4 regions of the Streptomyces sp. NPDC088923 genome follow, and region 4 is predicted to be linked to each of the others. Evidence: riboswitches for the same ligand, from Rfam matches in the RefSeq annotation. Region 4 holds a riboswitch; each other region holds the start of a gene.

Region 1 (3,533 bases), on a different contig from region 4:
AGCACACCGGACGAACGCGGGAGCGGGTGCACGAGGACATGGAACGCGATCTCGTCCTGACGGCGGCGGAGGCACAGGCGTACGGGATCGTCGACGCCCTCGCCGACCGGCGCGCCCCGCACTCCGGGACCAGGTGAGCGCGTGCTGCCGCCCGAACTCCCGCCGCTGCCCGCGCTGACCCGCGCCGAGGGCGAACTCGTCGACCACTACCTCGCCACCGCCGAGCTGCTCGGGCGGGTCAATCCCGCGCGCGGCGACGACACGTACGCCGCCCTGCGCGCCGCCCAGGCGCTCGTCACCGAGGTGACGCGACTGCGGGACGCGCTGGCGCTGATGCACGCGCGCGGCGAGACCGAGCTGCACCGGGCCACGCTGGAGCGGGCCTTGCGCGTCCTGGACGGCGAACGCCGGGCGGGGCGCGTCGCGGTGCCGCCCGCCGGGGCGGCCGACGCGGGCAACGGGAGCGCGGGAGACGGCGGGCGGGAACGCTGAGCGGGGCCGGAACGCTGAGCGGACGGGCACACTGAGCAGCCGCGCGCCCGCTGGGCGGCCGGTAGCGCCGCGCGGCCGTTGGCGCCGCGCGGCCGTTGGCGCCGCGCGGGCGCGCCCGCGCGGGCCGTTCGCGGTGCACGCGGGGCGTGAAGTCCGCGCCGGACGGCGCATAACCCTTCGTAACCCTTCACATGCATGCGCTCCGCGACCATTCGTGTCCGTAGCGCGACGCGCGACGGCCGAACGGAGGACCCCCCAATGACGTACGCCCGAGTCGGCGCCACGTCGCCCGCGGTTGCCCCCGCGGTCCGCGATCCGCCCCGCGCGCAGGGCGTCAGCGCTGGTCGACGGCTCGTCCCGCCCAAATGGCCCCGCACCTGACGGACTTTCGCCACCCAATCGCCATACGGGTGACTAAGCTCACATAAGCCGGTTTTCATTCGGTATCCGGCGGTGTCGTGCGTCAAGATCGCTCCCGACGACAAGCCCCCGCCGCCGCGGCGGGGCGGTCCGGGCGGACGCCGAGTCCCGTCCGCCGCCCGGACGCCAGGTCGACACGGAGTGGATCGGCGGGAGTGGAGGACCCGAGCACGGCGGTCCGGGCCCGGAAACGGGCGCCGGTCCTTGGGGTGAAGCCGCGTGAGCGGCCGGGCATCTTCGCCAGTCCGAACCCGACAGGTCATCCTTCACAGGCGGTTGACGAAGGGTTACGCATGCTGGTGCGCAATCGAGTTCCCGTCCTGCTCTCCCGGACCGGCGCGGTATCGGTCCTCACCCTCGCCGCCGTGGGCGGCACCGTCCTCGTCCCCGGCGCCTCCGGAGAGGCCTCGGCGGCGGTCCGGATCTCCGCGAAGGCGCTCAAGGTCGCGGCGTCCAAGAAGGGCGCCCCCTACCGCTGGGGCGCGACGGGCCCGCATCGCTTCGACTGCTCGGGCCTGACGCTCTATTCGTTCAAGAAGGCGGGCAAGTCCCTGCCCCGTACCGCGCAGGCGCAGTACAACCGGACCCGGCACGTCTCGGCCGGGAAGCGCACCAAGGGCGACCTGGTGTTCTTCCGCTCCGGCGGCGGCGTCTACCACGTGGGCATCTACGCCGGGAAGAACAAGATCTGGCACGCCCCCAAGACGGGAGACGTGGTCAAGCTCGAAAAGATCTGGTCGAAGCGGGTCTCGTACGGACGCGTGCGGTAAGCGGCGGGCGCGCGCGGGTTCATGAGCCTGAGGCCTTGAGCCCCCGGCTCGTGGGGCGGGCTCGTGGCGGGGGCTCAGCCCTCCGGCACGGCAGCCGCGCGCGCCGGTCGCCAGGGCAGCGCGACCAGGACCGTCTTGCCGCCCTGCGGCGTCGGGACCACCGAGAGCCTGCCGCCGTTCTCCGCCGCGAGGAAGCGGATGATCGCGAGACCGCGCCCGTTGTCCTGCTGGACGGCGGCGGGGAGGCGGCGCGGGGGGCGCGGGTGGGAGTCGGTCACGCCGACGCGCAGGAGTTCGTCACGGTCGAGCGAGACGGTGACGGTGAAGAACGGGGATCGTCCGCCCGTGTGCAGGACGGCGTTGGTGACGAGTTCGGAGACGATCAGGCGCACCGCGTCGGCCAAGTCGTCCCGCGCGGGCAGTCCCCACTCCGCGAGGAGCGTGCCGACGAACGCGCGCGCCTCGGGGACCGAGGCGGCGTCGCTCGGCAGCGTGACGGAGGCTTCCTGGTGATCGGCCATGACAACCTGCCCCTTTCCACCGGGCGTCCGCACGGCGCACCGGGTCGGTGGTTCGCGACAGCCTGCCACCAGCACGGGGCGCGTTCCGGAGACTGTGCGCCACTGTCGCCCGAAGCGGTGAAGCCTGCTACGGCAGAGCGGATTCCACGGCGCGGGGAGGCGCGCCCGAAGTACGAGGAGGGGCGTCCGAGTACGGGACGGAGCGGCCCGGAGCACGGAAGCCGGAGCGGCCCGGAGCGCGGGACGGGAGCGGCGCGGGGGGCGGGGCGGAGCCGTCCGCATCGCGAAACCCCGGTGCCCCGCGCACGTACCGCCTGGTTGGCTCCGCGCATGACCTCACCTGCCGAGCCGCGCATACGTCACGCCGTGCCCGCCGACATCGCCCCTGTCCTCGCCTTCTGGCGCGAGGCCGCCGAGGGGACGAGCATCAGCGACGACCCCGCCGGGGTCCGCCGCCTCCTCGACCGCGACCCCGAGGCGCTGCTGCTCGCCGAGCGCGACGGCACACTCGTCGGCACGGTGATCGCGGGCTTCGACGGCTGGCGCTGCTCCGCGTACCGCCTCGCCGTCCATCCCGCCTACCGCCGCCAGGGCATCGCGACGGCCCTCCTCGACGCGATGGAGGAGCGTTTCGCCGCGCTGGGCGGTCGCCGCGTCGACGCGATGGTCCTGGAGGAGAACACGCGCGCGCACGGTGCGTGGGGCGCGGCGGGGTACGTACGCGAGGAGCGGTGGCGACGCTGGGTGAAGCCGGTGTGACGGGACCGTCGGACCGGGTGTGACGGGCCGACGTGACGGGGTACCGGGACCGGGCCGGCGTGACGGGTGGTGGCCTCAGCCGCGGGCCCGCCGCCCCCGCTCCGCCCGCCCACTGCGCAGCCGCATCGCCCGCCACAGCGCTGCCGCACCCGGGCTGCTCACCGGAGGCCGCTCGTGCGGGGCGAGGCAGCAGGCGTCGTGCGCGATCCACGCCTCGCCGTAGTCCCCGGTGGTGTCCTCCCGGCCAGGCGCCCCCCTGCGAGGTGGAAGACCTCGGTGTCGGCGAAGTGCCAGGCGGGGAGGGGCTTGGGCACGAGGGCGATCCAGCCCTGTTCGGGCGGCTCCTCGCCCGGCGCGAGTACCCGTACGGGATCAGACGTGGCGTGTGCGCGGTAGACGTCGCCCTCGTCGCGCACGACGCGGCGCACCGTACGGAACGCGCAGCCGGGACACCGCACCAGGACCCCGTAGCCCCACGCCGGCAGCGGCCCTGCGCCATCAGGTCCACGCCCTGCCCCCTCCCCGCGGCCCCCGGGCGCGAGCCGCGCGTGGTTCCGGGCGGAGGAACGCG
Region 2 (3,533 bases), on a different contig from region 4:
CTACCGCCGCCTCGCCGAGACGGGCACGGTGGAGGCCACGGCCGCCGTCGTGAACGCCTACCCGGCGGACCGCCTGGTGACGGTTCTGGTGGGGGACGCGGCGCAGATCGCTGATTCCGTGAGGGAGTTGGGGATCGGGGAGGTGACGGTGGTCCAGGGCTGAGGCCCGTGGGGGTCCGCCGGGCCGCGGGCCTGGCGGGCCCGGGGCGGCCCTGCGCGGGCCGGTCGTCCCGCCGGGGAGTCGGCGCGTCCGCGTATCGGCCCGGACCGGCCACCGCCGCGCGCCGTCGCGGGCCCGGTACCGCCCCGCGCCCCGCCCTCCGTCGTGTTGATCGCAGCTTCGGCACATCGACCACGACAGGAGAGTCATGCCCACCAAGACACTGAGCATCGCCACCGAGGACGGTCACGCAGAGGGCTTCGCCGCCTTCCCCGAGGGAGGAGGGCGGCACCCCGGGGTCCTGTTGTACGCGGACGGCTTCGGCCTCAGGCCCGTGGTACGGGACCTGGCCGGTCAACTGGCCGGGCACGGGTACTACGTCCTCGTCCCCCACCTCTTCTACCGGCACGGCCCCGCGCCGGTGGTCGAACTCCCCGCCTACCTCGGGGGAGAGGAACGGGCGGCGGTCTTCGCCCGCGTGCTGCCCCTCATCGAGGCGCACACCGCCGAACGCGCCCGCAAGGACGCGGACGCCTACCTCGCCTTTCTCGCGGCACAACCCGAGGTCGCGGCGGGGCCGTTCGCCGTCACCGGCTACTGCGTCGGTGGTCTCCTCGCGGTGCGCGCCGCCGCCGAGCACCCCGGCGAGGTGGCGGCCGTCGCCGCGTTCCACGCGCCGGTGGGGGCGGCCGGACCCGGTGTCCACTCCGCGCTCACCGCACGTGTCCATCTCGGCCACGCCGAGGGCGACATGACCCCGGAGGCCCTCGACTCGCTCCACGAAAAACTCGACGCGGCCGGTGTCGACTACACCTCGGAGGTCTACCCCGGCACCCGGCACGGCTTCACCATGGCCGACACCGACGCCTTCAGCGCCACCGGGTTCGCCCGTCACTGGGACCGCCTGCTTCCCCTTCTCGCCGGGACGCTGACGGGCGGCTGAGTCCCCGGCAGCGGCGGGTGGGCGGGGCGGCGACGAGTGCCCGTGGCGGGCGGGGCTGCCTCGGCGGGGAGTGGCGGTGCGGCTTGGTCCGACACGGCGGCCCGCGCGAGCGGAGGCGGTGGCCCACGCGAGCGGGCACGGTGGTTCCCGTGAGCGGGCACGCGGCAGCCCATGCGAACGGGCACGGCGGCCCAGCGAGCCGGCGCGGGCGTCGACGTGCGCGGGCACGGGCCCAAGGCTGTCCGGATACCGGTCGGGTCCGTGTCCGTATTGGGTGCATGACGGCCTGTCTGGGGTGTGGCATGAGCAACAAAGGCGCGGTTGCGTTTGTTACGGAAGTCTTGCCCCGCTTAGCGTCACTCCGGCTGTTCGTCAGGTATGCGCCGCGCCCGCGGCAGCGGACAGCCTTCGCCGAGTTCCGGGGCTTGTACCCGGGAGCCGGGGACCCATGTGTCCCATGGGGTGAATCGGACGCCGTCCGCCGGTGTCCGTAGGAGACCTTCCTGCTCCGAACCCGTCAGCTAACCCGGTAGGCGAGAGGGAAGGAAAGGAACAGCCGCTTCATGGCGTTCACGCGCCCCACGGGCAGGCACCGCCGCCCTGCCGTCCGAGCGTCCCGCACCGGTGCGAAGGTGGCCGGGCTTGCCGCGCTCACGACCGGTTCCGTCGTCGGCACCCTCGCCGCCCCCGCGCACGCCGCGAACCACGAGGGCCCCGACACCGGCCTCACCCGCGTCATCGGCTTCGACAGCGTCGCCCAGGAGATCGCCACGCAGGCCTCCCTCGTGCACTCCGCCGCCGAGCAGGACGCCGCCGAGGCGAAGGCCGCGGCCGCGGCGAGTAAGGAGGCCGCGAAGGCGAAGCGCGAGGCCGAGCGGAAGAAGGAGGCGAAGGAGCGGGCCGCGCGGGCCGCCGAGCGCGAGCGCCTCAACACCTTCGTCCTGCCGATCCCCGGCTCGTACGTCTCCACCGGCTACCACGCCAGCAGTTCGCTGTGGTCGTCCGGCAGCCACACCGGCATCGACTTCCACGCGGCGAGCGGCACGAGCGTCCACGCGGTCGGCGCGGGGACGGTCGTGAAGGTCGACTGGGGCGGCGCGTACGGCAACGAGGTCGTGCTCCGCATGCACGACGGGACGTACACGCAGTACGGGCACCTCACCGCCGCCACCGTCGCGGTCGGGCAGACCGTGACGGCCGGTCAGCAGATCGCCGTCTCGGGCGCCACGGGCAATGTCACGGGCCCTCACCTGCACTTCGAGGCCCGGACGAGCCCCGAGTACGGCTCCGACATGGACCCGCTCGCCTACCTGCGCGGCCACGGCATCGACATCTGAGCCCGTCCCGCGCCTCGCGACGCCTTCGAAAGCCCCCGGCCGCCCCCGGGGGCTTTCGGCATTCCGCGTACGGGCCTCGACGTCGCGCCCGGCAGCTCCACTCCCGGCACCGCACCGCACGCCCCGCTCCCGGTACGGCGCACCTCGCCCTTTCCGCCCCGAACCGCCCGTAAACAGCGCACCGGGGCCCGAAGATATTCGGGGAATGCGCCCTGCCGTGAGGAATTCTTCACTGTTCTCATAGGGTCACTGCTCTAATGTCTGGTGGAGCCACCTCGCGGACGTCCAACGGCAGCGTTTCGCGGTGAATAATGCGGAGGTCGGGTCATGAGTATTCCCGCGCACTCGGTATGCACGGCGATCAGGGACGATATCGTCTCGGGCGTGTACGAGCGGGGGAGCCGGCTCACGGAGGAATTGCTCGCGCGGAGATACGGGGTCTCGCGGGTGCCGGTGCGGGAGGCGCTGCGCACGCTGGAGGCGGAGGGCTTCGTGGTGACGCGCCGGCACGCGGGGGCGCAGGTCGCCGAGCCGGGGGCGCGGGAGGCCGTGGACGTCCTGGAGACGAGGCTGCTCCTGGAGCCGCTGTGCGCGGCGCGCGCCGCGCAGCGCAGGACCGAGGCGCACCTCAAGGTGCTGCGCGGCCTCGTCAGGCTGGGGCAGGAGCGGGCACGCCGGGGGCAGGAGGAGGACCTGCGCTCGCTGGGCGGCTGGTTCCACGAGACCCTCGTGCAGGCCAGCGCGAGCGAGACCCTGACCTCCCTGCTGACCCTGCTGCGGCAGAAGATCGCGTGGATGTACGTGGTCGAGTCGCCCGCCCGCCCGCAGGAGTCCTGGGCCGAGCACGGCGCGATCGTCGACGCCCTGGCGCGCGGTGACGCGGAGCGGGCCCGCGCGCTCACGGCGCAGCACGCCGACCGCGCGCGGCGCGCCCACCGCCTGCGCGGCCCAGGCCCCTACCCGCCGCGCCGCCCGCCGGGGCGCGACCCCGAGGAGGCCCCCGCCTGGTGAGGCCGGGTGAGCCCCCGCCGGTGAGCCGCGCGGACCCGCGCCCGGTGAGCCGCGCGGATCCGCGCCCGGTGAGGACTTCGCA
Region 3 (3,533 bases), on a different contig from region 4:
CGGGAGGTCGCTCGCCTCGGAGGCGGCGTGCGCGACGGCGAGCGAGACGCCGAGGATGGCGTTGGCGCCGAGCGAGGACTTGTCGGGCGTGGCGTCGAGGTCGGACATCGCCTGGTCGATCAGGCGCTGCTCGGTCGCGTCGTAGCCGACGAGCTCCGGGCCGATCTGCTCGATCACGGCGAGGACGGCCTTCTCGACGCCCTTGCCCTGGTAACGGTTGGCGTCACCGTCACGCAGCTCGATGGCTTCGAAGGCACCGGTGGACGCACCGGAGGGCACGGCAGCACGGCCGGTGCTGCCGTCGTCGAGGCCGACCTCGACCTCGACCGTGGGGTTGCCTCGGGAGTCCAGGATTTCCCGGGCTACGACGACGTCGATGGACGGCACGAGCATCTCCTTCTGGGATGTGGAGCAGGTCTGCGGGGGCCCTTGCGGGGCCTTCCGCTGCATGAGCCTAACCGGCCGGGGGGCCGGGGTCGGCCTACGCCCGGGACTCGGTCGGAATCAGGGGGACAGAGCCGGTGAATAGGGCGAATCGGGTGGGCGGAACGGGGCCGAACGGGGCATCTGAGCCGAGGGGGTGACAGGTGAGCCGCGCTGGTGAGCGGGGGTGTGCGCGGGTGAGGTGCGGGGCGGGAGTCCCGTCCGGCAGGGAAAAGCCCCGCCCCGCCGCGTACGGGGGAGAACGCGGCGGGGCGGGGCGGTCCTGCGGGGGAACGCCACGGGCGCGGGGCCCGGTCGTCCCGGAGGGGGTCAGCTGAGGTGGAGCTGCTGGCCCGGGTAGATGAGGTCGGCGTCCTTGACGATGTCCTTGTTCAGCTCGAAGAGCTTGTTCCAGCCGCCGGAGACGTGGTGCTTCTGGGCGATCTCGCTGAGGCTGTCGCCCTTGACGACCTTGTACTCGCCGTCGCCCTTGGGGACGGTGATGCCGGTGTCGGTCTTGACCGTGCCGGTGGTCGACTTCGGGGTGGTGTGCTGCTGCTGGGGGGCCTGGCGCTGCTGGCTGCGCGAGGCGCTCTGGTCGCTGGAGGAGCGCTCCTGCGTCTGCTGGCCGCCACCATTGGGGTTGACGCCCGGGTCGACACCGTCGTTGGTGAGGTTGCCGGCGCCGGCGCAGGACCAGGCACCCGGGCCCTGCATGTCGAGGAGACGCTCGGCGGTGGCGATCTGCTGGTCCTTGGTGGCCAGGTCGGCGCGCGGGGCGTACTGGGTGCCACCGGCGGCGGCCCAGGAGGACTGGTTGAACTGGAGGCCACCGTAGTAGCCGTTGCCCGTGTTGATGGACCAGTTGCCGCCGGACTCGCACTGGGCGACGGCGTCCCAGGTGGCGGTCGAGGCGGCGGAGGCGCTGCCGCTCGCCATCAGCGGGACGGCGATCGCGGCGCCGGTGACACCGGCGAACGCGACGATGCGGGTGGTACGACGGCGACGGTGCTTGGCCTTGCCGGAAAACAGCATGGAGTATCTCCTCACCGACGCCTGCGAGGTGAGCTGTCGGGTTCGGGCCCGTGAGTTGCCCGGCCGGACGGCGGCTGCCGCCCGGCTTCACCCCTAGCCCCGGGCCGGCGCCCGGTCTCCCGGACGCCGGCTGGGACGCAAACCTTGGGTCCCCCGCTCCTGCCTTCGGCGCGTGACGCGACGACTGTCCCGAAACGGGCGCCGGCAGGATTCGGCGTGACGACCGTCGGGGCCTCCCGGTGGGGAAGCGAGCACGACGTTAAGCAAGAAATCAGCGGAACTTCAAAGACGATCAGGGCGGTTGAGACTCATGTCTCACTCGACCCCTACCGGACAATAACGGACAGATGCGGTCAACCGCTTGTCCGGTTATCGCCCTGATTCCGCACCAAGATCCAGGCTCTGGCCAGGAAGAATGAGGTCCGGGTCGGCGCCGACGATCTTCTTGTTCTGCTCGTAGAGCCCGGTCCAGCCGTCGGCCAGCTTGTGCGCCTCGGCGATACTCCAGAGATTGTCCCCTTCGCGCACCTTGTACGGATCGGCCTTGTCCGCCCCGTCCGCACCCTTCTGACCCTCCGTGTCCGTGGCCGCGTGGCGGCCGCCGGGAGCGGAACGGTCGGCTCCGGAGTCGCGGCCGTCGCCGGGAGTGGCGGATGTCTCGCCGGAGAGGTCACTGCCGGGGACGGTGGTCGACTCGGAGGGCGAGGCGGAGCCGGAGGGTTCCGCGGCCTCGGAGGGCGAGCCGGAGGGGGCGGGCTTCGCGTGCTTGCCGCGGCTGTGCCCCGTGGCGCCGCTCTCGCCCGTGGTGGCGTCCGCGCCCGCGCCCGCGGCCGCGTCCTCGTCCTTGCCGGACGGGCTCGCGGAGGCGTCGGAGGACGGGGTCCCGGTGGAGGCTTCCGCGTCGGGTGTCTTCGAGGCGGAGGGGTCGGCGCTCGCCGAGGACGAACTCCCCTCGCCCTTCTTCTCCTTCTTGTCCTTCTTGTCCGTCTGCTTCTCGCCCGGCGCGGTGGCGCTCGGCGTGCCCTCGGGGGCGGGCGCGGAGGCCGTCGAGCCGTCCTCCGTGGTGAGCCCGGCGGTCAGGGCGCAGCCGGGCCAGGCGGAGGGACCCTGGGCCGCGAGGATGCGCTGACCCACCTGTATCTGCTGGGCGGGCGTCGCCATGTCGGCGCGGGGCGCGAGGTCGAGACCGCCGTGCGCCTCCCACTCCTCGTCGGAGAGCTGGAGGCCGCCGTAGTAGTCGTTGCCGCTGTCGGCCGCCCAGTCACCGCCCGTCTCGCACTCCACGAGGCGGTCCCAGGGACCCTGGTCGGCGCTCGCGGTCCCCGCGCCGAGGAGGGGGATGGCGATGGCGGAGCCGGTGACCCCGGCCGCGACGACAAGGGCCGGGGCCTGGCGGGGGCGTCGGTGGCGACCGTTCCCGGAGAGCATGCGGTGCCTTTCGCAAGAGCTGAGGGTCAGCTGGTGGGACAGATGATCCGACGTGAACGTAGCGGGATTCGAACGCTCGTCACAAGTCGATGCAGCACTGATCACGCGAACATCACATTATTGACGCGCATTCAGTTCACGACTGCTCACATCCCTGCGCAGAGGGGGTGAAACGGACGGGAAGGGTGCGCAGGCCTCGCATGATGAGGCCGCCGCGCCAGCGCAGTTCTTCGGGGTCGGCGTCGAGGGCGAGGCCGGGGAGGCGCGTGAAGAGGCGGGTGAGGGCGGTCTTTCCCTCCAGGCGGGCGAGCGGGGCGCCGAGGCAGTAGTGGATGCCGTGGCCGTAGCCGAGGTGCTGGTTGTCGCGGCGGGTGAGGTCGAGCGTGGTGGGGTCGGGGAAGCGCGCGGGATCGTGGTCGGCGGCGGCGAGGACGACGAGGACCGGGTCGCCGGAGCGGATGTGCCGGCCCGCGAGGTCGAAGGACTCGGTGGCGTAGCGCCAGGTGGCGAGTTCGACGGGGCCGTCGAAGCGGAGGAGTTCCTCGATGCCGGTGGTGAGGAGGGCTTCGCCGTGGTCGGGGCCCTGGAGGGCGTCGTGGAGCATGGCACGCTGCCCGGGGTGCCGAAGTAGGGCAAAGCACCCATTT
Region 4 (3,533 bases):
CGCCGCGCAGGCGGCGGCCGATCCAGGGGACGAGGTACTCGCGCGCCCAGGCGATGTCGTCGCGGCGCTCCTCGAAGGTGCCGCGCGGGCGCAGCGGGGGCCAGGGCTGCTCGGGGTCGGCGGGGACGTCGAGGCCGAGGAGCTGGGCGGCGCGCAGGGCGACGCGGGTGTGGCCCTCGGGGCCGAGGTGGAGGCGGTCGTTGTCCCAGGCGCGGCGGTCGCGGACCGAGCGCAGGGCCCACAGGTCCAGGACGAGGCAGCCGTGGCGGTCGGCGACGGCGCGTACGTGCGCGTTGTACGTGGCGATCTTGCCGCGCAGGTGGCGCAGGACCGGCGTGTCGCGCGTGTCGAAGCCGGTCGCGATCATGACGGTGCCCGCCGCGCCGGAGAGCGTGGCGACCGCCTTCTCGAAGCGCTCGGCGAGGGCGTCCGGGTCGGTGCCGGGGCGCAGTACGTCGTTGCCGCCCGCGACGAGGGAGACGAGGTCGGGGGCGAGTGCCGCGGCGCGGGGGACCTGGTCCTCGGCGATCTGGTGGAGGAGCTTGCCGCGCACGGCGAGGTTGGCGTAGCGGAAGGCGGAGCGCTCGGGGAGGCGGTCGGCGAGCTGGACGGCGAGGCGGTCGGCCCAGCCGGTGAGGAGCCCGTCGGGCCCGGGGTCGCCGACGCCCTCCGTGAAGCTGTCGCCCACGGCCACGTAGGACGTCACGGTGCCCCCGGCGGGGAGGGCCTTGCTGCTGGGGATGATCCTCGCTTCTCGTGCCACCTCGGCATCCTTCACCTTTACGCCAGACTTACGCCACCGTAGGGAGGGGGTGACGCGGAGTGAGAAAGGCCACCGGTCAAGAAAGCCCCAACCCCGGAATAAACGAGACCCCTTGGCGGTCGTGTCCCGAAACGGCCGTGGCGGCCCGCCCCTTGCGGGGAACGGGCCGCCACGGTTCTCGGAGGTACGGCGCTCAGGCGTTGACGCCGTGCTGCGCGAGGAAGGTGATCGGGTTGACGTCGCTCCCGTACGCGGGGCCCGTGCGGACCTCGAAGTGCAGGTGCGGCCCGGTCACGTTGCCGGTCGCGCCGGAGAGGGCGATCTGCTGGCCCTCGGTGACGCTCTGCCCGGCCGAGACCTTGAAGGCCGAGAGGTGGGCGTACTGGCTGTAGTGGCCGTCCGCGTGCTTGATGACGATCTGGTTGCCGTAGGCGCCGCCCCAGCCCGCGGTGACGACCGTGCCGGCCGCGACGGACTTGACCGGGGTGCCGGTGTTGACCGGGAAGTCGGCGCCGGTGTGGCCGTGCGACCACAGGCTGCCGTTGCGGCCGTAGCCGCTGCCCTTGACGCCGTCGACGGGCGCGGTCCAGCCGGTGCCCGTGGCGGCCTTCTTGGCGGCGGGGGCCGGGGTCGCGGCCTTCTTCACGACGAGCTTCGAACCGGGCTTGATGATGCCGGGGTTGGCGCCGATGGTGCCCTTGTTCTGCTCGTAGAGCTTCTTCCAGCCGCCGGAGACCTTCTCCTTCTTGGCGATCTTGATGAGCGTGTCACCGGCCTTGACGGTGTACGTCGAGTCCTTCGCGGGGCTCGCGGCGTGGGCGCCGCCGATGGCGGTGAGCGGGAGCGCCACGACGGCGGCACCGGTGGTGCCGAGCAGCGCGAGGCGACGGGTGAACGAGCGGCGGTTGGCCGTGGCGGACATGCGGATTCCTTCTCCGTCGCCTGCGGGGTGAGCTGTCGGGTTCGGGCTGGAGCTGCCCGGCCACCGGCGCGGTGCGCGCGGCGACTTCACCCCGAGCCGTCCCGGAGGGACCGGGCACGGCGTGGTGCGTGTGGGTCCCCCGCTCCTGCCGGTACGGGTGTGAGTGAGCGTGAGAGTCCGGGGCGGCGGCAGGATTCGGCGTTCCGGCCGGACTGCTGGTGACCGTAAAGGCATCTCGACACGCCGGACAAGCAGCCTTTTTGCGTCAGGAATCACATTTCGTGATCCATTCCGAAGATTTCCGTCACTCTCCGTGGAAACCGCTCGATACGGGCAGAACCGGACGTACGTCGTGTGCAGCGAAAACGGTCCGCCCGGCCCCGGGCCTGCCTCCGGCACCGTCCGTCACCGCTATGACGCTGCTCACCTCGGGGTTCTCCCGTGCTCCGGTACCTTGCCCGGCCTCGCGGTCCGTGCCAGTCTCGGCCTCGCGCCACCGTCGGCGAGCCGCGCCGGCGGTCCACCGGAAGGAGTCCCGTGACGCAGCCGCCCCCGGGGATCGCGCCCGAGCCCGTCGTCGTCGCTTCGGCAGGGCCGGAAGAGCCCGCGCTGAGCGCGGTCCGCAACTTCCGCGACGTGGGCGGACTGCCCACGCGCGACGGCCGCCGTACCCGTACCGGCGTGCTCTTCCGCAGCGGCCACCTCGCGCACGCCACCGAGGCCGACGCCGCCTACCTCGCCGCGCTCGGCCTCCACTCCGTCTTCGACTTCCGCAACGCCGCCGACCGGGCCCTCGAAGGCCCCGACGTCGACCTGCCCGGCGTGCGCAATGTGCACCTGCCGCTCAACGACCCGGCGGACGGCGCGGAGTTCTGGCGGATCGTGCGGGACGGGGAGGTGGAGCAGCTGCGGGCCGCGCTCGGCGAGGGGCGCGCCGAGGCCCGTATGGAGGCCAGTTACCGGCAGCTGATCAAGGAGCGCACCGCCGAGCACGGGCGGCTGCTGCGGGCGATCGCCGAGGACAGCGTGCCCGCGTTGCTGCACTGCGCGGCGGGCAAGGACCGGGCGGGCACCTCCATCGCGCTCGTGCTGCTCGCCGTGGGCGTGGAGGAGGAGGCGATCGAGGAGGACTACCTCAAGTCGAACGCGCGCCACCGCCGCTACCGCGTCTCGCGCGGTAAGGACGCGACCCCGCCCACGGCCCCCGAGATCGCCGAACTCCTCGACCCGCTCTTCGCCGCGCGGGCGAGCTACCTGCGGGCCGCGCTGGAGACGATCGACACGCACTGGGGTGGCCGGGAGCGGTACTTCGGGGAGGTCCTGGGGATGGACGGGGCGCTGCGCGAGCGGTTGAGGGACCGGCTCGTGGAGTGACCCCCCTGCGGGGGCGCCGCCCCCACACCCCCGCTCCCAATCGCCGGAGGGGCTGACATGGTGCGGGTGGAGGGGCTGATTTCCGCTACTGGTTCTTCGCTCCCAGCACGAAGAGCAGGTAGAGGAAGGCGGCGACGCCGTGCGCGGCGACGACGTAGACGAAGACACGGACCCACAACCCGGTCGGGATCTTGTCCTCGACGAAGCGGCGGATGGTCCCGTTCTCCTCCGGCGCGACCCGCCCGCCGCTCTCCCCCGGTGCGACCTGCCCGCCGTCCTTCTCCGGCCTGATCCCGCTGTCGTGCTCGGGCATTACGCGCCTCCTGGGTGGACGTCGCCGAGGCAGAGCGCGCCGAGCGGGCTCTGCAAGAGCGTGTGGACGAAGAGCAGCACCGCGCCGTCCGGGTCCGCGGCGGCGATGCGGTGCGGGGTGAGCGAGTCGAAGTGGGCGCTGTCGCCGGGAGCGAGCAGGTG

The links. Region 4 has a riboswitch for cyclic di-AMP ahead of ACIP4O_RS23440 (LysM peptidoglycan-binding domain-containing M23 family metallopeptidase). Riboswitches for the same ligand answer to the same signal wherever they lie in the genome.
Region 1: it holds a riboswitch for cyclic di-AMP, as region 4 does, so the genes downstream of both, ACIP4O_RS15985 (C40 family peptidase) here and ACIP4O_RS23440 (LysM peptidoglycan-binding domain-containing M23 family metallopeptidase) in region 4, are expected to answer to the same signal.
Region 2: it holds a riboswitch for cyclic di-AMP, as region 4 does, so the genes downstream of both, ACIP4O_RS29425 (M23 family metallopeptidase) here and ACIP4O_RS23440 (LysM peptidoglycan-binding domain-containing M23 family metallopeptidase) in region 4, are expected to answer to the same signal.
Region 3: it holds a riboswitch for cyclic di-AMP, as region 4 does, so the genes downstream of both, ACIP4O_RS04030 (transglycosylase family protein) here and ACIP4O_RS23440 (LysM peptidoglycan-binding domain-containing M23 family metallopeptidase) in region 4, are expected to answer to the same signal.

Annotation. Positions count from the first base shown of each region.
Region 1 is NZ_JBIVIO010000003.1:117,710-121,242, reverse strand. Features, by position in the region: gene ACIP4O_RS15995 (ClpP family protease) at 1-137, shown strand, start outside; gene ACIP4O_RS15990 (hypothetical protein) at 142-492, shown strand; cyclic di-AMP (ydaO/yuaA leader) riboswitch at 1,002-1,202, shown strand; gene ACIP4O_RS15985 (C40 family peptidase) at 1,206-1,682, shown strand; gene ACIP4O_RS15980 (ATP-binding protein) at 1,757-2,203, opposite strand; gene ACIP4O_RS15975 (GNAT family N-acetyltransferase) at 2,534-2,962, shown strand; gene ACIP4O_RS15970 (hypothetical protein) at 3,121-3,378, opposite strand.
Region 2 is NZ_JBIVIO010000012.1:30,188-33,720, reverse strand. Features, by position in the region: gene ACIP4O_RS29435 (M16 family metallopeptidase) at 1-163, shown strand, start outside; gene ACIP4O_RS29430 (dienelactone hydrolase family protein) at 369-1,103, shown strand; cyclic di-AMP (ydaO/yuaA leader) riboswitch at 1,503-1,654, shown strand; gene ACIP4O_RS29425 (M23 family metallopeptidase) at 1,667-2,440, shown strand; gene ACIP4O_RS29420 (GntR family transcriptional regulator) at 2,768-3,451, shown strand.
Region 3 is NZ_JBIVIO010000001.1:862,375-865,907, reverse strand. Features, by position in the region: gene eno (phosphopyruvate hydratase) at 1-393, opposite strand, end outside; gene ACIP4O_RS04030 (transglycosylase family protein) at 754-1,458, opposite strand; cyclic di-AMP (ydaO/yuaA leader) riboswitch at 1,462-1,639, opposite strand; gene ACIP4O_RS04025 (transglycosylase family protein) at 1,828-2,886, opposite strand; gene ACIP4O_RS04020 (cytochrome P450) at 3,023-3,533, opposite strand, start outside.
Region 4 is NZ_JBIVIO010000006.1:295,339-298,871, forward strand. Features, by position in the region: gene ACIP4O_RS23435 (SGNH/GDSL hydrolase family protein) at 1-763, opposite strand, end outside; gene ACIP4O_RS23440 (LysM peptidoglycan-binding domain-containing M23 family metallopeptidase) at 957-1,685, opposite strand; cyclic di-AMP (ydaO/yuaA leader) riboswitch at 1,688-1,865, opposite strand; gene ACIP4O_RS23445 (tyrosine-protein phosphatase) at 2,223-3,059, shown strand; gene ACIP4O_RS23450 (DUF6126 family protein) at 3,145-3,372, opposite strand; gene ACIP4O_RS23455 (XRE family transcriptional regulator) at 3,372-3,533, opposite strand, start outside.